DNA from 2 places in the Nonomuraea sp. NPDC050536 genome. Region 2 is predicted to be linked to the other one. Evidence: predicted binding sites of a transcription regulator. Region 2 holds the regulator's gene; the other holds the start of a gene.

Region 1 (5,821 bases), on a different contig from region 2:
CCGACAGCAGCGAGGCGAGCGCGGTCGTCAGCGTCACGCCCGCCGAGGGGCCGTCCTTGGGCACGGCTCCCGCGGGGAAGTGGACGTGCACCGACCGGTCCTTCAGCGCGGTGACCGGCAGCTCCAGCTCCGCGCCGTGCGAGCGCAGGTAGGACAGCGCGATCCGCGCCGACTCCTTCATGACGTCGCCGAGCTGACCGGTCAGGGTCAGGCCCGTCTCGCCGGTCTCCGGGTCGGCCAGGGACGCCTCGACGTAGAGGACGTCGCCACCCGCTCCCGTGACGGCCAGGCCGGTGGCCACGCCGGGCACCGAGGTGCGCTGCTTGGACTCCGGCAGCGACGACTCCGGCACGAACCTGGGCCTGCCCAGGTAGTCCACCAGCGACTCGGCGGTGACGGTGACCGGGGTCTCGTCCTTGGCCGCGACCTTGCGGATCACCCGGCCGACCGCCCGCTCCAGCGAGCGGACCCCGGCCTCGCGGGTGTACTCGGCCGCCAGGCGGCGCAGCGCGTCGTCCTCGAACGCGATCTCCTCGGGCTCGAAGCCGGCCTGCTTGAGCTGCTTGGGCAGCAGGTGGTCGCGGGCGATCGACAGCTTCTCGTCCTCGGTGTAGCCATCGAGCGAGACGATCTCCATCCGGTCGAGCAGCGGCCCGGGGATGGCCTCGAGCACGTTGGCCGTCGCCAGGAACAGCACGTCCGACAGGTCCAGCTCGACCTCGAGGTAGTGGTCGCGGAACGTGTGGTTCTGCGCCGGGTCCAGCACCTCGAGCAGGGCGGCCGTCGGGTCGCCCCGGTAGTCGGCGCCGACCTTGTCGACCTCGTCGAGCAGCACGACCGGGTTCATCGAGCCCGCCTCGCGGATCGCGCGGACCACGCGGCCCGGCAGCGCGCCGACGTAGGTGCGCCGGTGGCCGCGGATCTCCGCCTCGTCGCGGACGCCGCCCAGGGCGACGCGGACGAACTTGCGGCCCATCGCGCGCGCCACGGACTCGCCGAGCGAGGTCTTGCCCACTCCGGGAGGTCCGGCCAGGGCGAGTACGGCGCCGCTGCGCCTGCCGCCGACCACGCCCAGGCCCTTGTCCTGGCGGCGCTTGCGCACGGCCAGGTGCTCGAGGATGCGGTCCTTGACGTCGTCGAGACCGGTGTGGTCGGAGTCCAGCACCGCGCGGGCGCCGATGATGTCGTAGTTGTCCTCGGTCCTGGTGTTCCAGGGGATGTCCAGGACGGTGTCGAGCCAGGTGCGGATCCAGCCGGTCTCGGGAGACTGGTCGGAGGTCCGCTCCAGCTTGTCGACCTCCTTCAGCGCCGCCTCACGCACCTTCTCGGGCAGGTCGGCGGCCTCCACGCGGGCGCGGTAGTCCTCCTCCTCGCTCTCGGCGGAGTCGCCGTTGAGCTCCCTGAGCTCCTTCTGGACGGCGGCGAGCTGCTGGCGCAGCAGGAACTCCCGCTGCTGCTTCTCCATGCCCTCCTGGACGTCCTTGCGGATCGTCTCGGCCACGTCCAGCTCGGCCAAGTGCTCGCGTGACCACTCGACCAGCTTGGCCAGCCGGTCGGCCGGGTCGGCGGCCTCGAGCAGCTCGACCTTCTGCGCCGTGGTCAGCCACGGGGTGTAGCCGGAGCTGTCGGCCAGGACGGACGGGTCGTCGATCTGGTTGACCTGGTCCACGACCTGCCACGCGCCGCGCTTCTGCAGGATCGTGGTGGCCAGCGACTTGTACTCCTTGGCCAGTTCCTGCGCGCGCTCGCCGGACGGCACCTGGTCGATCGTGTCGACCTCCACCCACAGCGCGGCGCCGGGGCCGGTCGTGCCTGTGCCCACCCTGGCCCGGTTGACGCCGCGGACCACGGCCGCCGGCTCGCCGCCGGGAAGCCTTCCGACCTGCTCCACCACTGCCTGCACGCCGATGGCGCCGTAACGCCCGTCGATGCGGGGAACGAGCAGGACTCGCGGCTTGTTACGCCCAGTGGCCTGTGCCGCGTCTATGGCCGCCCGCACCTCGGAGTCAGACAGGTCCAACGGCACGACCATGCCGGGCAGCACGACCTCGTCGTCCAGCGGCAGGACCGGGAGGATCAAGTTCTCACTCATGCGAACTCCAATGGGTTGAGTTATACGGACTCAAGTCATTGGAGTCCCGCATTGTTCCCAACCTTGCCGATGTTCGCTCACGGCGATCGTAATTATGTAACTGATACTCCTGGGTTAGCTCCAGGGGGTGACGTACGGGGTGCAGATTCGCCCATAGGGTGGGCAGGGTGATTTCGGCAGTGGTGAGGCCCTTCCGGCTCGCCCTGTTCGACGGCGAGGCCGACCCTCCGCGCATGCGTTCCCGGCGCTACTTCGGTGTCGCCCAGGGCGTCGACCTCGTCCTGGCCGTCGTGGCCTATGCCATTACCGCTACGCAGTCCTCCGACGGCATCAGCGAGACCATGGCATCCATGCTCGCGATCCTGGTCGCGCTGCCGATCGCGCTGCGCGACCAGTGGCCGCTGGGCGCCTGGCGGGTGAGCCTGGCGCTGCTCCCCCTGGTCGCCGTGGCTTCCGCCCTGAGCGGTAACCAGGACCCCGACCTGTTGCCCGCCGCCGCCATGTACGGGCTGGTCATGTACTCCGTGGGAGCGCGATGCGACCGGCGGATCACTATCGCCGCGGGCGTCGTCACCATGGCGGGCACCCTGGCCGCCGCCTCGTCCAGCGCGCTGATCGGATCGGCCGTGGTGGCGGTGGCGGGGCTGCTCGGTCACGGCGTCCGCGCCATGCGCAAGGATCCCTATGTCCCTCCGCCACCGGTACCGACCCTCTGGAGGTGGCCGGGCCAGCTGAAGCGCGCGACGAAGGCGGCGATCCTGCCCTTCCGGCTGGCCCTGTTCGAGGGGGACGCCGACCCGCTCCCGCCGCGCCCGCGCTGGCGGCGCGTCCCGCTGCCACGCTGGGCACCCGTCAAATCCTTCGATCCCGTCCAGGCGATCGACCTCGTGATCATGTGGGTCTTCTTCGGCACGACGCTCAGCGAGACCCTGGATTGGAATGCCGGTTCTCCGTTCCGGCAGCCGCTCGGCCTTGTCTACTTCGTCGCCGCCGCGGCCGCGCTGCCCCTCGGGCTGCGCAACCGGTGGCCGCTGGCCGCCTGGCGAACCGCGCTGGTGTTGACGCCGCTGGCCGTGTACGTGCTGGCGCAGCTCGGCGGGCCGTACATCGCGCAGATGTCGATCATGTACCTGCTGGTGGCGTACTCGGCGGCGGTCCGGTGCGACAGGAAGATCTCGATCGCCATCTGGTTCGTGACCTTCGTGGTCGCCTGGATCATCGATCCGAACTCCATGCCGATCGCCATGGTCGTGGTCGGCATCGCCCTGCTGTTCGGCTACAACGTGCGCGCCCGCCGGCTGGCCGCCGCTCGCCTGAGCGAGGAGGAGCTGAAGACCCACCAGGCCGAGGAGGCGCAGGCCGTACTGGAGGAGCGCGCCCGCATCGCGCGCGAGCTGCACGACATCGTGGCGCACCACATGTCGGTGATCGCGATCCAGGCGGAGGCCGTGCCGCTGAAGGCCGCGGGCGACGCGGCGCAGCTGGAGGCGGGGCTGGCCGAGATCAGGGGCCTGTCGCTGGACGCGATCGCGCAGCTGCGGCAGGTGCTCGGCGTGCTGCGTGACCAGGATGGCCGCGTCGACACCGCGCCGCAGCCGGGCCTCGACCGCATCCAGGAGCTGGTGGCCAACGCCCGCGCCACCGGACTGACCGTGCGCGTGGAGCAGCCGGACTCGCCGGACGGCGTGCCGCCGGCGGTGGGGCTCTCGGCCTATCGGATCGTGCAGGAGTCCTTGAGCAACGCGATGCGGCACGCGCCAGGCGCCACGGTGACCCTGCGGATCGCCCACGAGCCGGGCGAAGTACGGCTGCGCGTCGCCAACGGCCCCGGCACGCGGCCCGGCGGCCCCGAGGGGGCGGGGCAGGGCGTGGTGGGCATGCGTGAACGGGCCGCGCTGCTCGGCGGCACACTTGAGGCGGCGCCGACGCGGGACGGCGGCTTCGAGGTCCTGGCCGTCCTGCCCGTGCCGGACCAGGACGCCGACAACGGCGATCAAGACGAGATGGAGGGTACGTGACGATCCGCGTGGTGATCGCCGACGATCAGGGGATGGTCAGGACCGGTTTCACCGTGTTCCTGGCCAGCCAGGGGGGCATCGAGGTGGTCGGCGAAGCGGCCGACGGCGCCGAGGCCGTCGCGCGGGCCCGCGAGCTCAAACCTGACGTGATCCTCATGGACGTGCGGATGCCGGTCATGGATGGGCTCGAGGCGACCCGGCAGATCACCGCTTCCCCCGACATCTCGGCCAAGGTGCTGATCCTGACGACCTTCGACCTGGACGACTACGTCTACCAGGCGCTCCGGGCGGGGGCCAGCGGCTTCCTGCTCAAGGACGCCTCGGCCGCCCAGCTGGCCGAGGCCGTCAGGATCGTGGCCGCCGGCGACGCCCTGATCTCCCCTGGGATCACCAAGCGCCTCATCCACGAGTTCGCCCGCCTGGGCGCGCCGCGCACGCCCACGAGCCGGCGCCTGGCCGACCTCACCGAGCGCGAGACCGAGGTCCTCGCGCTGGTCGCGCAGGCCCTGTCCAACCAGGAGATCGCCGAGAAGCTCGTGGTGGCCGAGCAGACGGTCAAGACGCACGTCGGCCGCGTGCTGATGAAGCTGGGCCTGCGCGACCGCGCCCAGGCCATCGTCTACGCCTACGAGACGGGCCTGGTCCGCCCCGGGGAATAGAGTCGACGGGTGGACCCCGTCGAGCTCTTCCACCACGTCGCGGCGACCGTGCCGGCGTATCAGGAGTTTCTCGCCGAGCACGCGATCAAGCCCTCAGACATCACGACATTTCAGGACTTCAAGCGGCTGCCCTTCACCACGAAGGACAACTACACGCGCCGCCACCCGCTCCCCCGGCTGTGCCGTGACGGTGTGATCGGGGACGTGATCGCCGTGTCGTCCGGGTCGACCGGCGTGCCGTCGTACTGGCCGCGCTCGGCCGCCGACGAGCGGGTCATCGCCGACCGGTTCGAGGAGGTGTTCCGCGACGCCTTCCGCGCCCGCGAGCGCACCACGCTGGCCGTCGTCTGCTTCGCGCTCGGCACCTGGGTGGGCGGGTTGTTCACGCTGAACTGCCTGCGCCACCTGGCCGGGCGCGGCTACCCGATCACCGCCGTCGCCCCCGGCAGCGATCGGCGCGAGATCGCGCGGGTCCTGCCCGACCTGGCGCCGCACTTCGACCAGGTGGTGCTGCTCGGCTACCCGCCCTTCCTCAAGGACGTGATCGACTCCTGCGACCTGCCGTGGGCCGAGTGGGACGTCAAGCTCGTCACCGCGGGCGAGGTCTTCAGCGAGGAGTGGCGAGCGCTGATGGCCGAGCGCACCGGCATGGCCGACCCCGTCCGCGGCACGGCCTCGCTGTACGGCACGGCCGACGCGGGCGTGCTGGGCAACGAGACGCCGCTGTCGATCGAGATTCGCAGGTTCCTGGCGGGCAGCCCCGGCACGGCGCGCGAACTGTTCGGCGAGTCCCGGCTGCCGACCCTGGTGCAGTACGACCCGGACGTGCGCTTCTTCGAGGAGCACCAGGGCACCCTGCTGTTCTCGGGCGACAACGGAGTCCCGCTGATCCGCTACCACATCGCCGACGAGGGCGGCCTGATCGAGCACGGCCGGATGCTGGAGTTCGTGCGCGGGCACGGCTTCGAGCCGGACTCGACCGGCCCCGAGCGGCCCTTCGCCTACGTCTTCGGCCGCAGCCACTTCACCGTGTCCTACTACGGCGCCAACGT
Region 2 (5,821 bases):
TCGGCGATCTACGCCCAGAGCCAGGGACAGGAGCAGGCCGCTCAGGGCCAGCCCGGTCCGGAGGGTGAGCAGGCCAAGGCCGACGAGGACGTGGTCGAGGCCGAGATCGTCGACGAAGACCAGCCGAAGAAGGACCAGTGATGCCGCCGCGTGATAACGGGCAAGAGGAGCCGGTGATCCGCGACAACCGCAAGATCGACCCGGAAACGGGGCAGGTGCGTGGGGCCTCCGCCACCCAGGAGGCCCCGGCCCCCCAGGCTGAGGAGGCGCCGGTGGACGGCGACCTGCTCGCCGAGCGGACCGCGGACCTGCAGCGGCTCCAGGCCGAATACACCAACTACCGCAGGCGGGTCGACCGCGATCGGGTCTCGATGCGCGAGCAGGCGGTGGCCGGCACGCTGGCCGAGCTCCTGCCCGTGCTCGACGACATCGGCAGGGCTCGCGACCACGGAGAGCTGACCGGCGGCTTCGCGAAGGTGGCAGAGTCACTGGAAGCGGTCGTCACCAAGCTCGGGCTCACCGCGTTCGGACAGAAGGGCGACCCGTTCGACCCGACCGTCCACGAGGCGCTGATGCACAGCTACTCGCCCGACGTGACCGAGCCCACCGCGATCGAGGTGCTCCAGCCCGGCTACCGGATCGGCGAACGGGTCCTGCGCCCGGCGCGGGTGGCGGTCGCCGAGCCCTCCGAGCCGGCCGAGGAATCCGACCGCGACGCATCCCCCGCGTCTGCGGATGACGACGAGAACTAGGACGAAGGGCCATAGATGAGCACCAAGGACTACCTGGAGAAGGACTACTACGCCGTCCTTGGTGTGCCCAAGACCGCCACCGCCGAAGAGATCAAGAAGGCGTACCGGAAGCTGGCCAGGCAGTACCACCCGGACACGAACCCGGGTGACACCGCCAAGGAGACCAAGTTCAAAGAGGTCTCCGAGGCCTACGACGTCCTGTCCGACAGCAAGCGCCGCAAGGAGTACGACGAGGCGCGCACCCTGTTCGGCTCGGGCGTCGGAGGCCAGCGGCCCGGCGGTGGCGGATTCCCGTTCGACTTCGGCGACCTGTTCGGCGGTACGGCGGGCCAGCAGAGCAGCGGGGGCGCGGGAGAGCGCCTCGGCGACCTGTTCGGCGGCCTGTTCAACCGCGGCCAGACCCGTACCACCGGCGCGACCACCAGGCCGCGCCGCGGGCAGGACATCGAGTCCGAGGTCACGCTCAACTTCACCGAGGCGGTCGAGGGCAGCACGGTGTCGCTCAGGCTGACCAGCTCCGCCGCCTGCACCGGGTGCAGCGGCACCGGCGCCAAGGCGGGCACGACCCCCAGGGTCTGTCCCACCTGTGAGGGCACCGGGGCGGCCAGCCGTAACCTGGGCAACTTCGCCTTCTCCGAGCCGTGCCGCGACTGCAAGGGTCGCGGGCTGATCGTGGACGACCCCTGCCCCGTGTGCGAGGGCAGCGGCCGGGCCAAGAGCACCCGCACCATCCAGGCGCGGATCCCGGCCGGCGTGGCCGACGGCCAGCGCGTCAAGCTGAAGGCCAAGGGCGCGCCTGGCGAGAACGGCGGCCCGGCGGGCGACCTGTACATCCAGACGCACGTCAAGGCGCATGCCGTGTTCGGCAGGTCGGGCGAGAACCTGACCATCACCGTGCCGGTCACGTTCACCGAGGCCGCGCTCGGGGCCGAGATCAAGGTCCCGACGCTCAAGGGCATGCCGGTGACGCTGCGGATCCCGGCGGGCACGCCCAACGGGCGCACGTTCCGTATCCGCGGCAGGGGTGTCACCCGCAAGGACGGCACCAAGGGTGACCTGCTGGCCAGTGTCGAGGTCGTCGTGCCCAAGACGCTGGACGACAAGTCACGCGAGCTCCTGTCGGAGTTCAACACCGCGGCCGCGGGAGAGGACCCGCGGGCGGAACTCATCCAGCGAGCCAGAAGCGAGTAAGCCGATGGACGCCAACTATTTCGACCTCTCAGATGAGACCCCCGTCTACGTGATCTCGGTGGCCGCGCAGCTGTCGGGTCTGCACCCGCAGACCCTGCGGCAGTACGACCGCCTCGGCCTGGTCTCCCCCGGCCGGACCGCGGGGCGGGGGCGCCTGTACTCGACGCGCGACATCATCATGCTCCGCGAGGTCCAGCGCCTGTCCCAGGAGGAGGGCATCAACCTGGCAGGCATCAAGCGGATCCTCGAACTCGAGAACGAATCCCTGAGGCTGCGTGAGGAGGTCCACCGACTCAGGGCCGAGATGCGGATGGTGAGGGCGCTCATTCGTTACGAGCTTCCACCGGGGGCCTAGAACATATGGACACAAAGCTCACCCAGAAGAGCCAGGAGGCTCTCTCGGGGGCCATGCGGCGTGCCGCCGCGGAGGGCAACCCCGAGATCGCCCCGGCCCATCTGCTTACCACGCTGCTCTCCCAGACGGGCGGCACCGCCGTACCTCTGCTGGAGGCCGTCGGCGCCGACTGGAAAACGCTACGCGCGCACACCGAGGAGCTGCTCGCGCAGCTGCCGAAGGCACAGGGGGCCACGGTCAGCGCGCCGTCGAGCTCGCGGCAGCTGCTGACCGTGATCAACACGGCGGCGCAGCGGGCACAGCGGCTGGAGGACGACTACGTCTCCACCGAGCACCTGCTGGTGGGTCTGGCCACCGACGGAGGTCAGGTGGCGGAGCTGCTCAAGCAGCAGGGGGCCACGCCGCAGGCGCTGCTCGACGCGTTCGAGAGGGTGCGCGGCCACGCCCGCGTCACCAGCGAGACGCCCGAGGACACCTATCAGGCGCTGGAGAAGTACGGCGTCGACCTGACCGAGCTGGCCCGCGCGGGCAAGCTCGACCCGGTCATCGGCCGTGACTCCGAGATCCGCCGGGTCGTCCAGGTGCTGTCACGCAGGACCAAGAACAACCCGGTGCTCATCGGCGAGCCCGGCGTCGGCAAGACCGCCGTCGTCGAGGGGCTGGCGCAGCGGATCGTGGCGGGCGACGTGCCCGAGTCGCTGAAGAACAAGCGCCTGATCAGCCTGGACCTCGGGGCGATGGTCGCGGGCGCCAAGTACCGCGGCGAGTTCGAGGAGCGGCTCAAGGCCGTGCTGTCCGAGATCAAGGAGAGCGACGGCCAGGTCGTCACCTTCATCGACGAGCTGCACACGGTCGTCGGCGCGGGAGCCGCCGAGGGCGCGATGGACGCGGGCAACATGCTCAAGCCGATGCTGGCCCGCGGCGAGCTGCGCATGATCGGCGCGACCACGCTGGACGAGTACCGCGAGCGCATCGAGAAGGACCCCGCCCTTGAGCGGCGCTTCCAGCAGGTCTACGTGGGCGAGCCCACGGTCGAGGACACCATCGCGATCCTGCGCGGGCTGAAGGGCCGCTACGAGGCCCACCACCAGGTGCAGATCGCCGACAGCGCGCTGGTGGCGGCCGCCGCGCTGTCCGACCGCTACATCACCAGCCGTTTCCTGCCCGACAAGGCCATCGACCTGGTCGACGAGGCCGCCTCGCGGCTGCGCATGGAGATCGACTCGCGTCCCGTCGAGATCGACCAGCTCCAGCGCAACGTCGACCGGATGAAGATGGAGGAGCTGGCGCTCTCCAAGGAGACCGACGACGCCTCCGTGCAGCGCCTCGAGCGCCTGCGCAAGGAACTGGCCGACCGCCAGGAGGAGCTCAACGCCCTCGTCGGCCGGTGGGAGCAGGAGAAGGCCGGGCTCAACAAGGTCGGTGAGCTGAAGAAGCAGCTCGACCAGGCCCGCGGCGAGGCCGAGCGCGCCCAGCGTGACGGCGACTTCGAGGCCGCCTCCAGGCTCATGTACGCCGACGTGCCCCGGCTGGAGCAGGCGCTGCGCGAGGCCTCGGCCGCCGAGCAGCCCGCCAACGCCATGGTCAAGGAGGAGGTCGGCGCCGACGATATCGCCGAGGTCATCTCCTCCTGGACGGGCATCCCCGCGGGACGCCTGCTCGAGGCCGAGACGGCCAAGCTGCTGCGGATGGAGGAGGAGCTGGGCCGGCGCCTCATCGGCCAGTCCCAGGCCGTCCAGGCCGTCTCCGACGCCGTACGGCGCAGCCGCGCCGGCATCGCCGACCCCGACAGGCCGACCGGGTCGTTCGTGTTCCTCGGCCCCACGGGTGTGGGCAAGACCGAGCTGGCCAAGGCGCTGGCGGAGTTCCTGTTCGACGACGAGCGGGCGATGACCCGCATCGACATGAGCGAGTACTCCGAGAAGCACAGCGTCGCCAGGCTGGTCGGCGCCCCGCCCGGCTACGTGGGCTACGAGGAGGGCGGCCAGCTGACCGAGGCGGTGCGCCGCCGGCCGTACACCGTGGTGCTGCTCGACGAGGTGGAGAAGGCGCACCCCGAGGTCTTCGACATCCTCCTGCAGGTGCTGGACGACGGGCGGCTGACGGACGGTCAGGGGCGGACCGTGGACTTCCGCAACACGATCCTGATCCTGACCTCCAACATCGGCTCGCAGTTCCTGGTCGATCCCAAGCTGGAGAACGGCGCCAAGCGCGAGGCCGTGATGGCCGCGGTGCGGACCTCGTTCAAGCCGGAGTTCCTCAACCGGCTCGACGACGTGATCCTCTTCGACGCGCTCGGCACCGAGGAGCTGGAGCGGATCGTCGACCTGCAGGTGCGGCGCCTGGCCGACCGGCTGGCCGACAGGAGGCTGACGCTCCAGGTCACGCCGGCCGCCCGCGACTGGCTGGCCATGACGGGCTACGACCCGATGTACGGCGCGCGGCCGCTGCGCCGCCTGGTCCAGTCGGCCATCGGCGACAAGCTGGCCAAGGCGGTCCTGTCGGGCGAGGTCGTGGACGGCGACGAGGTCAAGGTGGATCTCGGCGACGACGAGCTCACGATCGAGCGCGCAGCCTGACCTGTCGTTTCCCCGTGCCCCGGCGGATCTTCGGACCGCCGGGGCACGCGCGCGCCAGGGCAAAGGAAGGCTCACCGTTCGGGCAAGCGGCATGTCGCGCCCTGAGCGGCTGACTAGCTTCAGCGTTCGTCGGATCACGAAAACGATCAGGGGGACGTGAAGTGTCATCTCGGAATATCCGGTGCATCCTTGCGCTGGCCGCTCTGACCGCGGGGGTGAGCTGGCTGGCGACGGGTCCCGCGTCCGCTGACGCGTGCCGGAGCAAGGTCCTTCCGGCCGACGTCTCCTCTGTCTGCGGGGAGCTCACCAGCATCCACGCCGACACCACCTACGGGGACAGGCTGGCCACCAGGCCGGGTGGCGCCGCCGCGACCGCCGACCAGGTGGCCAGGCGGCTGCACCTGCAGGGCCTCAACCAGGCCACCGCGGTGCTGAGCGTGGCCGATGTGGGCGGCGTGGCGGCCGCCTCGGGGATGCCCGCGCTGCCCATGACCAAGCCGGGCAGGGCAGGACTTCCCAACGTGTCGAGCCTGCTGCCCGCGGCGCCTGACGTGCCCGGGCTGCCCGCGATGCCCGCCAGGCTCGCCGCGGCCGGCAAGCCGGGTCTGCCTGCGGTCGGGGCTGCGGAGCTGCCCGGCAGGCTCGCGATCGACGAGCTGCCGGACGCCACCGGCGTGATCGGCGGCAAGGCGCCCCTCTCGCTGCCCGAGCCGGTCAACACGGTCAAGAGCCGCGTCACCCAGACGCTGCCTCAGGCGCCCAAGGCGCTCGACGGCATCAAGACCACGGTGCCCGTGCCCGGTGGCAAGCCCGCCTCCGGCATCGTCGACAGGCTGCTCGGGGGCCTGCACCTGCACTGAGCGATCGCATCCGCGGGCGCGGCGCGCCATCCGCCCGCGGATCTTCCAGTCGAAAGGGCCGCGACCGGCAGGTCGCGGCCCTTT

Evidence for each region. The regulator HspR, encoded in region 2, represses chaperone genes until heat shock. The targets are predictions, from matches to a motif close to ANTTGAGTCNNNNNGACTCAANT.
Region 1: a site for HspR is predicted at 2,106-2,128, ahead of lon (endopeptidase La). Genes of this name have one in related genera too.

What each region holds. Positions count from the first base shown of each region.
Region 1 covers NZ_JBITHD010000006.1:58,023-63,843, forward strand. Annotated here, with positions in the region: gene lon (endopeptidase La) at 1-2,092, opposite strand, end outside; gene ACIBHX_RS18880 (sensor histidine kinase) at 2,260-4,110, shown strand; gene ACIBHX_RS18885 (response regulator) at 4,107-4,769, shown strand; gene ACIBHX_RS18890 (phenylacetate--CoA ligase family protein) at 4,779-5,821, shown strand, end outside.
Region 2 covers NZ_JBITHD010000016.1:170,899-176,719, reverse strand. Annotated here, with positions in the region: gene dnaK (molecular chaperone DnaK) at 1-141, shown strand, start outside; gene grpE (nucleotide exchange factor GrpE) at 141-752, shown strand; gene dnaJ (molecular chaperone DnaJ) at 768-1,943, shown strand; gene ACIBHX_RS36750 (heat shock protein transcriptional repressor HspR) at 1,948-2,298, shown strand; gene clpB (ATP-dependent chaperone ClpB) at 2,304-4,877, shown strand; gene ACIBHX_RS36740 (hypothetical protein) at 5,039-5,737, shown strand.